Regions from separate parts of the Ferrimonas pelagia genome, predicted to be linked through region 1. Evidence: predicted binding sites of a transcription regulator. Region 1 holds the regulator's gene; each other region holds the start of a gene.
What was found. The regulator sigma-54, encoded in region 1, starts transcription at its own class of promoters, with help from an activator protein. The targets are predictions, from matches to a motif close to GTTGGCACGNNNNTNGNNT.
Positions count from the first base shown of each region.

Region 2: a site for sigma-54 is predicted at 1,161-1,179, ahead of ABEA08_RS09355 (P-II family nitrogen regulator). Genes of this name have one in related genera too.
Region 3: a site for sigma-54 is predicted at 1,023-1,041, ahead of ABEA08_RS05070 (DUF3192 domain-containing protein). Genes of this name have one in related genera too.
Region 4: a site for sigma-54 is predicted at 1,048-1,066, ahead of ABEA08_RS13415 (formate dehydrogenase accessory sulfurtransferase FdhD). Genes of this name have one in related genera too.

Region 1 is NZ_BAABJZ010000105.1:19,263-21,462, forward strand. It holds gene lptB (LPS export ABC transporter ATP-binding protein) at 1-197, shown strand, start outside; gene ABEA08_RS20240 (RNA polymerase factor sigma-54) at 259-1,755, shown strand; gene hpf (ribosome hibernation promoting factor) at 1,776-2,063, shown strand; gene ptsN (PTS IIA-like nitrogen regulatory protein PtsN) at 2,063-2,200, shown strand, end outside.
Region 2 is NZ_BAABJZ010000024.1:128,662-130,861, reverse strand. It holds gene ABEA08_RS09360 (ammonium transporter) at 1-763, opposite strand, end outside; gene ABEA08_RS09355 (P-II family nitrogen regulator) at 776-1,114, opposite strand; gene nrfA (ammonia-forming cytochrome c nitrite reductase) at 1,504-2,200, opposite strand, start outside.
Region 3 is NZ_BAABJZ010000012.1:71,712-73,911, forward strand. It holds gene ABEA08_RS05060 (Zn-ribbon-containing protein) at 1-548, opposite strand, end outside; gene ABEA08_RS05065 (hypothetical protein) at 624-923, opposite strand; gene ABEA08_RS05070 (DUF3192 domain-containing protein) at 1,081-1,464, shown strand; gene ABEA08_RS05075 (DUF2789 family protein) at 1,472-1,705, opposite strand; gene ABEA08_RS05080 (GNAT family N-acetyltransferase) at 1,786-2,200, shown strand, end outside.
Region 4 is NZ_BAABJZ010000086.1:8,419-10,618, forward strand. It holds gene ABEA08_RS13405 (DUF3306 domain-containing protein) at 1-397, opposite strand, end outside; gene ABEA08_RS13410 (DUF3305 domain-containing protein) at 394-849, opposite strand; gene ABEA08_RS13415 (formate dehydrogenase accessory sulfurtransferase FdhD) at 1,107-1,940, shown strand; gene ABEA08_RS13420 (substrate-binding domain-containing protein) at 1,937-2,200, shown strand, end outside.

The DNA of each region.
Region 1 (2,200 bases):
AGAAGATCATCCAACACCTCAAGTTGCGCGGTCTAGGCGTCTTGATCACCGACCATAATGTGCGCGAAACTCTGGATGTGTGCGAATACGCCTACATCGTCAGCCACGGTGAAATGATCGCGCAGGGCGCACCAGAAGAAGTGCTCAACGACAAACTGGTTCGCTCCGTCTATCTGGGCGATCAGTTCAAACTCTAGTGTTGCTCCCTACCGCCCCAATACAGGGACGCCAGAGACACACAACAAGGATCGGGTACCAATGAAGACCTCCCTGCAACTAAAGCTGGGTCAGCAGTTAACCATGACGCCGCAACTGCAACAGGCGATCCGCCTGCTGCAATTGTCCACCTTAGATCTCCAGCAGGAGATCCAAGAGGCGCTGGAATCCAATCCTTTGCTGGAAAGCAGCGACGAGTTTGAACAACAGACTGAGAACAACGACAACAACACCGATGGCACGGCCAGCGACAACAACACAAGCAGCGAGACGAGCTCGGACGAGGGCTTTGAACCCACCGAGCAAGCCGCCATCGAGACACCCGAGGCCCTGTCTCAAACCGATATGTCCGACGATCTGCCACTCGACAGCACCTGGGACGACGTCTATAGCGCCGCCCCTGCCCCAATGGCCAGCGCGATACGGGACGACGACAGCCAGTATCAAGGCGAAACCAGCATGGATCTGCAAAGCCACCTGATCTGGCAGATGGAATTGACGCCGATGACCGACACCGATCGGGCCATCGCCACCACCATCATCGATGCCATCGACGAGCACGGGTACCTCACCGTCAGTGCCGAGGAGATCCTGGAAGCCCAGGGCGCCGACGAGATCGAGCTGGACGAAGTGATCGCCGTCCTCAAGCGGGTACAACAGTTTGATCCCGTTGGCTGCGCCTCCCGCGATCTGGCCGAATGCCTGCAGATCCAGCTGGCCCAGTTACCCGCAGAGACCCCATGGAAGGCAGAAGCCATTATCCTGTTACAGCAACATATGGATCTATTGGCCAACCGCGACTTTCGTACCTTGCTGCGGCGCACTAGACTCAAAGAAGATGAGTTACGAGATGCCATGGCCTTAATCCAATCACTCACTCCCCGCCCCGGCAGCAGCATCGCCGCCAGCGAGAGCCAATATGTGATACCAGACGTCTCGGTCAGCAAGAAACAGGGGCGCTGGGTCGTGGAGCTCAATCCCGATGCGATGCCAAAGCTGCGCATCAATGAGCAATACGCCGCCCTCAGTCGCGGGGCGCGCAACAATGGCGATAGCCAGTTTGTGCGCGGCCATCTGCAGGACGCAAAATGGTTTATTAAGAGCCTAGAGAGCCGAAACGACACCTTAATGAAAGTGGCCAATTGCATCGTTCAGTATCAACAAGGCTTCCTCGAATACGGCGATGAGGCCATGAAACCTATGGTACTCAACGACGTCGCCGAAGCGGTAGACATGCACGAGTCCACCATCTCCCGCGTCACCACCCAGAAGTACATGCATACCCCACGTGGGATCTTTGAGCTAAAGTATTTTTTCTCCAGTCACGTCAGTACCGACGGCGGCGGCGAGTGCTCCTCGACCGCGATCCGCGCGCTGATCAAAAAACTGGTGGCCGCTGAGAGCCCCAAGAAGCCGCTCAGCGACAGTAAGATGGCACAGCTTCTCGCGGAGCAGGGCATTCAGGTTGCACGGCGTACCATCGCCAAATACCGGGAAGCCCTCTCCATCCCCCCCTCGAACCAGCGCAAAACCCTTTAACGCGCAATGGAGGTCACCTTATGCAGATCAATCTTACCGGGCACCACGTCGACGTTACCGAAGCCTTAAGAGACTATGTGCATGAAAAATTTGAGCGATTGGAACGCCATTTCGACCACATTAACAATGTACATGTGATCCTCAATGTACAAAAATTGCAGCAGATCGCCGAAGCGAAGCTGCATCTGAATGGGGGGGAGGTGTTTGCCACCCATGAACATGAGAACATGTACGCCGCCATCGACGGTCTCGTGGACAAGCTAGACCGACAAGTAATTAAACATAAAGAGAAAATTTCCAGGCACTGATGGAGATAACAACAATACTCTCGCCGGAGCGTACCCGCTGTGTTGCGCCCGGCCTCAGCAAAAAGCGGGCGCTGGAGATGATCAGCGAATTGGCTGCCAGCCAGTGCCCAGAGCTGCCTCAACACGAGCTGTTCGAA
Region 2 (2,200 bases), on a different contig from region 1:
CCGAGTTGGTGTTGACGAAGATCTTCGCCACCGCAGACGCATTCTCCGCATCGGACACCAGCAACTGCGAGCCCCCGTTAAAGCCAAACCAACCCAACCACAGGATAAAGGTGCCCAAGGTCGCCAGTGGCATATTGGAACCCGGGATAGGATTCACGCTGCCATCTTTGTTGTATTTTCCTTTACGCGCTCCAAGAAGAAGCACCCCGGCGATCGCTGCAGCTGCCCCGGCCATGTGCACAATGCCTGAGCCGGCAAAGTCCACAAATCCAAGTGTTTCAGAGACAAAGCCACCCCCCCAGGTCCAATATCCCTCAACCGGATAGATAAAGCCGGTCAGTACTACAGCAAAGGCCAGGAATGCCCAAAGCTTCATGCGTTCCGCGACGGCGCCGGAGACAATCGACATCGCCGTTGCCACAAACACCACTTGGAAGAAGAAATCCGATTCCAAGGCATGATCGGCATCCGCCGCCTGGGTGCCTATCAAGCCCCCGAAGCTCGGCAGCCATCCGCCTTCGACGTTATCCACGTACATGATGTGGTAACCCACTAGCAGGTACATGGCGCAGGCAATCGCATACAAACACATGTTTTTGGTCAAGATCTCCGTGGTGTTTTTGGACCGAACCAAGCCGGCCTCCAACATGGCAAACCCTGCGGCCATCCACATCACCAAGGCCCCGGAGATCAAAAAGTAAAATGTATCCAGTGCAAAACGCAGTTCGGTGACCGTCGCACCCAAGCTCGCTAATTCTTCCATCATACTGCTCCCTTAAATCGCTTCTGCGTCCATTTCACCGGTACGGATCCGAACCACTCGGTCCAGATCGGTCACGAAGATCTTACCGTCGCCGATCTTGCCGGTGCCCGCCGCCTGGACGATCACCTCGATCAGCCGCTCCACGTTTTCCGTTTGCGTTGCGATCTCCAACTTCACTTTCGGCAGAAAATCGACCTGATACTCGGCACCGCGATACAGTTCGGTGTGCCCCTTTTGACGACCGAATCCCTTAACCTCGGTGACGGTTAACCCATCCACGCCCAGCTCGGCGACGGCTTCCCGAACGTCATCCAACTTAAAAGGCTTAATTATCGCGCTGACCAGTTTCATCCCAATTCTCCTAATTAAAACGCTGCGCTTGTTCGTGCCATAGCTATATCAACTGTCGTGCCAACATTTAAAGCCTATATTTTTCAACATATTACAACCAGTGACTGACGAGACCTGTCAGCCATTGCACACAATTGAGTCAGTTGCTCAGCAGGATGCACCAGAACGGTGCGAGTGCGCTCGGGTGACAGCGATCGGGACACCTGCCATGCCTTAACGCGTGCATCATGACCCCGGGCTTGCCAGTCACAGCTCCCACACATAACTCCCAAACATGACTCCACGGGCGGCGCTGCCAGCCCAACGACACTCCACAGAAAAGGGGAGAGCTTTCGCTCTCCCCTTTGATCCAACTCTTCGTTATCGCTGTCAGCGATCGTGTGGTGCCGTTATTGCTTATCCCCGCCGTACTTCTTGTCGTACTCCGCATCCCACTTGGACGCCGGACCTTCCAAGAAAGAGGCCTTGTCGGCTTCCATGCCTTTCATGTCCATCCCCAGCGCAGCTTGTGCGGCGGCCTTGGTGGAGATATCCGGAATGGCCACCACATCGGTCATCCCGTTGGTTGCCAACACACGGGCCAGACTGGCGCGGGCATCGGCGCTACGCTCCAGGGAGGAGGCCAACAAACGTAAGGCTTCAGCTGGGTTGTGCGCGTGGATCCCGTGGGACGCAATGGCCATATCCCAGCGCCATTGAGCGTGACGGATAGCCAATAAAGCGTCAGCCATCTGCGCTTCGGTCGCACCCGCATCCCAAGCGGCTTTCGCTTCAAAGTGGGCATGCACCAATTGCTTCTCGGCTTTGAGTTTGGCCTCGTTCACCATCTCTTTGTAGTTGGCCACCACGGATTCCAGCTCATCTTTGCCCTGATCGTGGCAACGCGCACAGGTGAACTCGAACCGGTCGAAAGGATTACCGACGTTGTGATCGGTGAATTTCTTACCCTCTTCATTGGTGACCCGCGGCATATGACAGTCGGTACAGGACACATCATTGCGGCCGTGAGGGCCGGTCAGCGTGGTTTCAAAGCCTGGGTGTTGCGCCTTGAGCATCTTCGCCTTCGACACCGCATGGGTCCAATCC
Region 3 (2,200 bases), on a different contig from region 1:
AGGACGCTGTCGCAGGAGGCGATCTCATTCAGGGCGGCAAACTCGACGGCGCCGCTGCCAGCCATCTGCAGCTCGTCACAGGCTTGCCATTCGGTCTGCCATTTCACCAACGCTTTGTGATCGCCATTAAAGGTCGCAGGCAGTAAGTACAGTGGCACTGGCATCAGGCTGTCACCGTCACGGATCGGCGAGCAGCTGTGGATATAGGTGGTGTACACCACCTGCCAGTTGGCTGGCGGCTCAGAGGCGCAATGATCGGCATTGATATCGCGCCCCAACATCTTGGGGCGCGGCTGCAGCAGCTTGGCATCGGTCAGCTGAGCGAGCGCTTGTGTGACCCAGGGAGAGTTGTGGCGGGTGTGCAGGCTGTCCTCGCCCGGACACATGAGCCGCATGCGAAACTCGGCCTCGTTTTGCACCAAGGGAAATTCCCGGCCCAGTACCTGACCATTGTGACGCCAGGCTTCCATCAGGCCGTTAATGGCCTGCTCCACGGCGGTCAGTGTGGTGTCGGCAAAGCATTCAAATCGAATTTCGATTAGGTACATAGAGGATCCGGCTAGCGCTAAAAAGGGGCGACAGTATAACGAGCGGGATGTCCCTCGCCAATCTCGCTGTTTGCGTCAACTATCGCGGCGTTTAAGGCGGTCCACTTCCTCTTGCAGTTGCGTCACCTGTTGTTGCAGCGCTTCCAGCTGCTGCTGAACCGCAGCCAGACTGAGTGGATCGGTGGAGGTTGGGCTGGTCGCTGCCGGAGGCGGCGTTTCGTCGAGGGGTTGGGGTTGGGCCTTCCAACTGCGCAATGCCTGGATCATCACGGGGAGGGGATATTGATGGCCGGTGTGCTTTTTCAGCAGGGCAAGGCTGGGTTCAATCCCCTGGGCCATCATCTGGGTTAGTGCTCGGCGGATCGCGGTATCCATCGGCTCTCTGGGTTGGTGAATTTGACTAAGAGTTTGCCCTATTTACCAACACTCCGCCAACCCTTGAGGCTAAGTTGCTGAATTAGAAATAAAATAATTTGTGGCACGCTGTTTGTTTAGTACATATCGAAAACACAGCAGAGACAGGAAGTTATCCATGAAAAATCGTTTAGTACTGGCCACCCTAGTGTTCGCAGCAAGCACCGCATTGACTGGATGTGTGGTATCCGTTGGCGGCGGGGGGGATTGGGACAAGGGGAGTCACTCGTCCTGGCAAAAGAAACAAGAGATAAATCGCAAGAATCTGGAGCAGATCGCGTTAGGTATGGGGGTCGAGGAGGTACGGCGCATCATGGGGACCGCCGACTTTAACGAAGTCTATCAGCGTGACGATCACTCGGTACAGGTGTTGTTCTACCGAACGCATCGGCAAAAAGGGGATGGGTCTACCAGCAAAGACGAGTGCACCCCTGTGGTATTCCACGCCGGTGAAGTGGTGGGTTGGGGCGACACCGCGTACCGTCAGGCCATCACATTCTAATTTCCCTCTACTTACGTAATCCGGCGTCGAGGCTCTCGATGGTTTCACTCCATTCGCTGTCTTGACGCATCTCCTCCATGATGAAAGCGCGCTGTGCACCACGCCAGAACGGCGCGTCCTCCAGCTTTTGGCCAGCGCCGAGTCTGTGGCTAGCGAAAAAATGCGTTATGGCTTCCGGCTCACACGGCAGGCCCAGTTGTGCAAACAGGTGGGTCATATCTTTCGGAGTGGTATCCATCATTCATTTGCTCAGTGTGCTTGCATTTAGCTTAAGTTTTGACCGATGTTGGGTGAGGTCAAGCTGACAAAGGGAATTTTATGATGGCAACGGAGACCGAGGCGACACCGCTGATCCGCCACCTGGCGGCCGAAGAGCTACGTATCGCTGCTTCAATCTTATTGAACGCCTATAAAGATGATCCCTTCTTCCGGGCCGTGTTTCCCGCACAGGAGTATGAGCAACGGTTGCGGGCGGCGATCCGAGAGGAGCTGCAAGAGTTGTGGCAGCGACAGCAGGGGTTTATAGGGCTGGAGCTGGATGGGGCGCTGATCGCCGTGGCGTGCTTGTCGGACGGTCACTATCCTCTCGGGCAGGCTCGGTTTTGGAACTGGCGATTGAAAATGGCACTGGGAACAGGCTGGCATGGTGCGCGTCAATGGATGGCGCGAGAGCAGGAGATCATGGCGCAATTGGCGGATGAACACACCGATCTGCTGCAGTTTGTGGCGGTTTCGC
Region 4 (2,200 bases), on a different contig from region 1:
GGCGGAACACCTTATCGGCCAATTCGGCGGCCACCTTGGCGCTGAGCTTGGGCTGAGCGCGGTAATCCAGATCGTAATCACATAGGCCATCACGCACGTTGTAGTGCGGCTGCTTCCACAGTGCCCGCAACGCCTCTTTGCGCTTGGCGGGATCGACGTCCGGTTTCAGGAACTGGGCAAAGCTGCCACCCTCTTCGATCTCATTCGGATCGGGCAAGGACTGCGCGTCATCGCCCGCCTCCGCTGGCTCGGCGGCGACCGCTTCATCTGGCGCGCCAGCAGAGGCGGTCGGCTCGACAACGGCCTCAACGTCCGCCTCGACGGACTTGGCTTGCTCTTCCGCTTCCTGGGCAACCGCCTCCCGGCGTTGACGCCAGCGACTCAATAATCCACTCATGCCTGGCCCCGCTTGGACTTCAGCTCGCCCCGTACGTTAATGTGCTTGCGACGATGGGCATTGATCGGCTGCTCACCATGACGGGTTAAAAAGGATTCCAACCAACAACCGATCGCCTCTGGGATCGGGCAAGTCAACACCGGCGTATCCCCCTCCAGCGCGCCAGCAGCGACATTCTGGTTGGCGGTCACCGCCATCGGTACCGGCACGCCGTCGCCCTTGTCATCACAGATCACGAACAGCTTCGGGGTGTCCAGATCCAGATTGAGTCGGTAGTTTGCTCGTTCATCCAGAAACAGCTCCATCATCACCGCATGGGCCCCTTCCGGCTTCTCACCGCTGGCGGGCAGGAGGGCGTCGATCTCCCATCGTGTTTGACTCCAGCGACCGACTTGAACCTCGGTGGACTTGAGCGTGACATACAGCGGCCAAAGGGATTCGCTACGTTGCATCGTTACCTGCGCTTAAACGTGGGTGGACTAGTGATAAGCATATACGCAATTTCCGTTCCAACTTAGAACAAGCCCCGCAGCTGGATCACGATCACGAATTTCTGTCCAAAAGGGACATTTTGTCCTTGCCCCCCTGGACAGCTTGGGACACCGGCTCCCCCAGAGGGTGATCCCGGTCTCGTTACCGTCGAGTCCCTCAGTGGAATGAGAATTGCATTGTTAAAGTATCTCATCGCCACAACCCTATTGAATCGATTATGACCAAAGCCGCGCATCGCCCCCGTTTATCCCGAACCCACGCCGAAGCGCCGCTGACGCTGGCGGTGACTGCCGTCGACGAAACCGGCCAACTGCAGGACAAGATGATCGCCTGTGAGCGCCCATTGACCCTCTATCTGAATTGGCAGCCCATCGTGACCCTGATGACCCTAGGTGCACGCCCAGAAGCGTTGGCGTTAGGCTATCTGAAGAATCAGGGCTTCATTACCGATATCGATCAAGTGGAGTCGGTCATCGTCGATTGGGAGGTCAACTCGGCTGCAGTGATCACCCGTGAGGACACCGCGCACGTCAGCAAGAAGCTGGAGGAGAAAACCGTCACCAGCGGCTGTGGCCAGGGCACGGTGTTCGGCAGCTTCACCGCCGGGCTGGACGACATCGCCTTACCCACCCCAAGCCTTAGCCAAAGCGGGATCTATGCCCTGCTCAAGAACCTCAACCAATATAACGACACCTACAAAAACGCCGGGGCCGTTCACGGCTGCGCCATCTGTCATGGCGATAAGATCCTCAGCTTTGTTGAGGACGTCGGCCGTCATAACGCGGTCGATACCCTGGCCGGCGAGATGTGGCTAGAGGGACTCGATGGCGGCGACAAGATCTTCTACACCACCGGCCGCTTGACCTCGGAGATGGTGATCAAGATCGGCAAGATGGGCGTGCCGGTACTGCTGTCGCGATCCGGGATCACCGAGATGGGGCTGAGCCTGGCGCAACAATTGGGGATCACCATGATCAACCGGGCCAAAGGCCGACACTTTTTGATTTACCACGGCGCTGAGACCGTACTATTCGATGGAGAGCAGTCATGAATGACCACACGGAAAGCCTATTTCTCAACGCCAAGCAGGTCGCTGACTATTTGGATCTGAACGAGAAAAAGGTCTACGCCATGGCTAACGAGCGCCAGCTGCCGGGCACCAAGATCACCGGCAAGTGGCTGTTTCCCAAAGCCCTGATCGACCGCTGGATCGTCGAATCCTGCCACAGCGGCATGCTGTCAGACCGACTGATCATCACCGGCTCGGACGATCCCTTGCTGCATTGGGCCGTCGGCCGGGTCGGCCAGCGG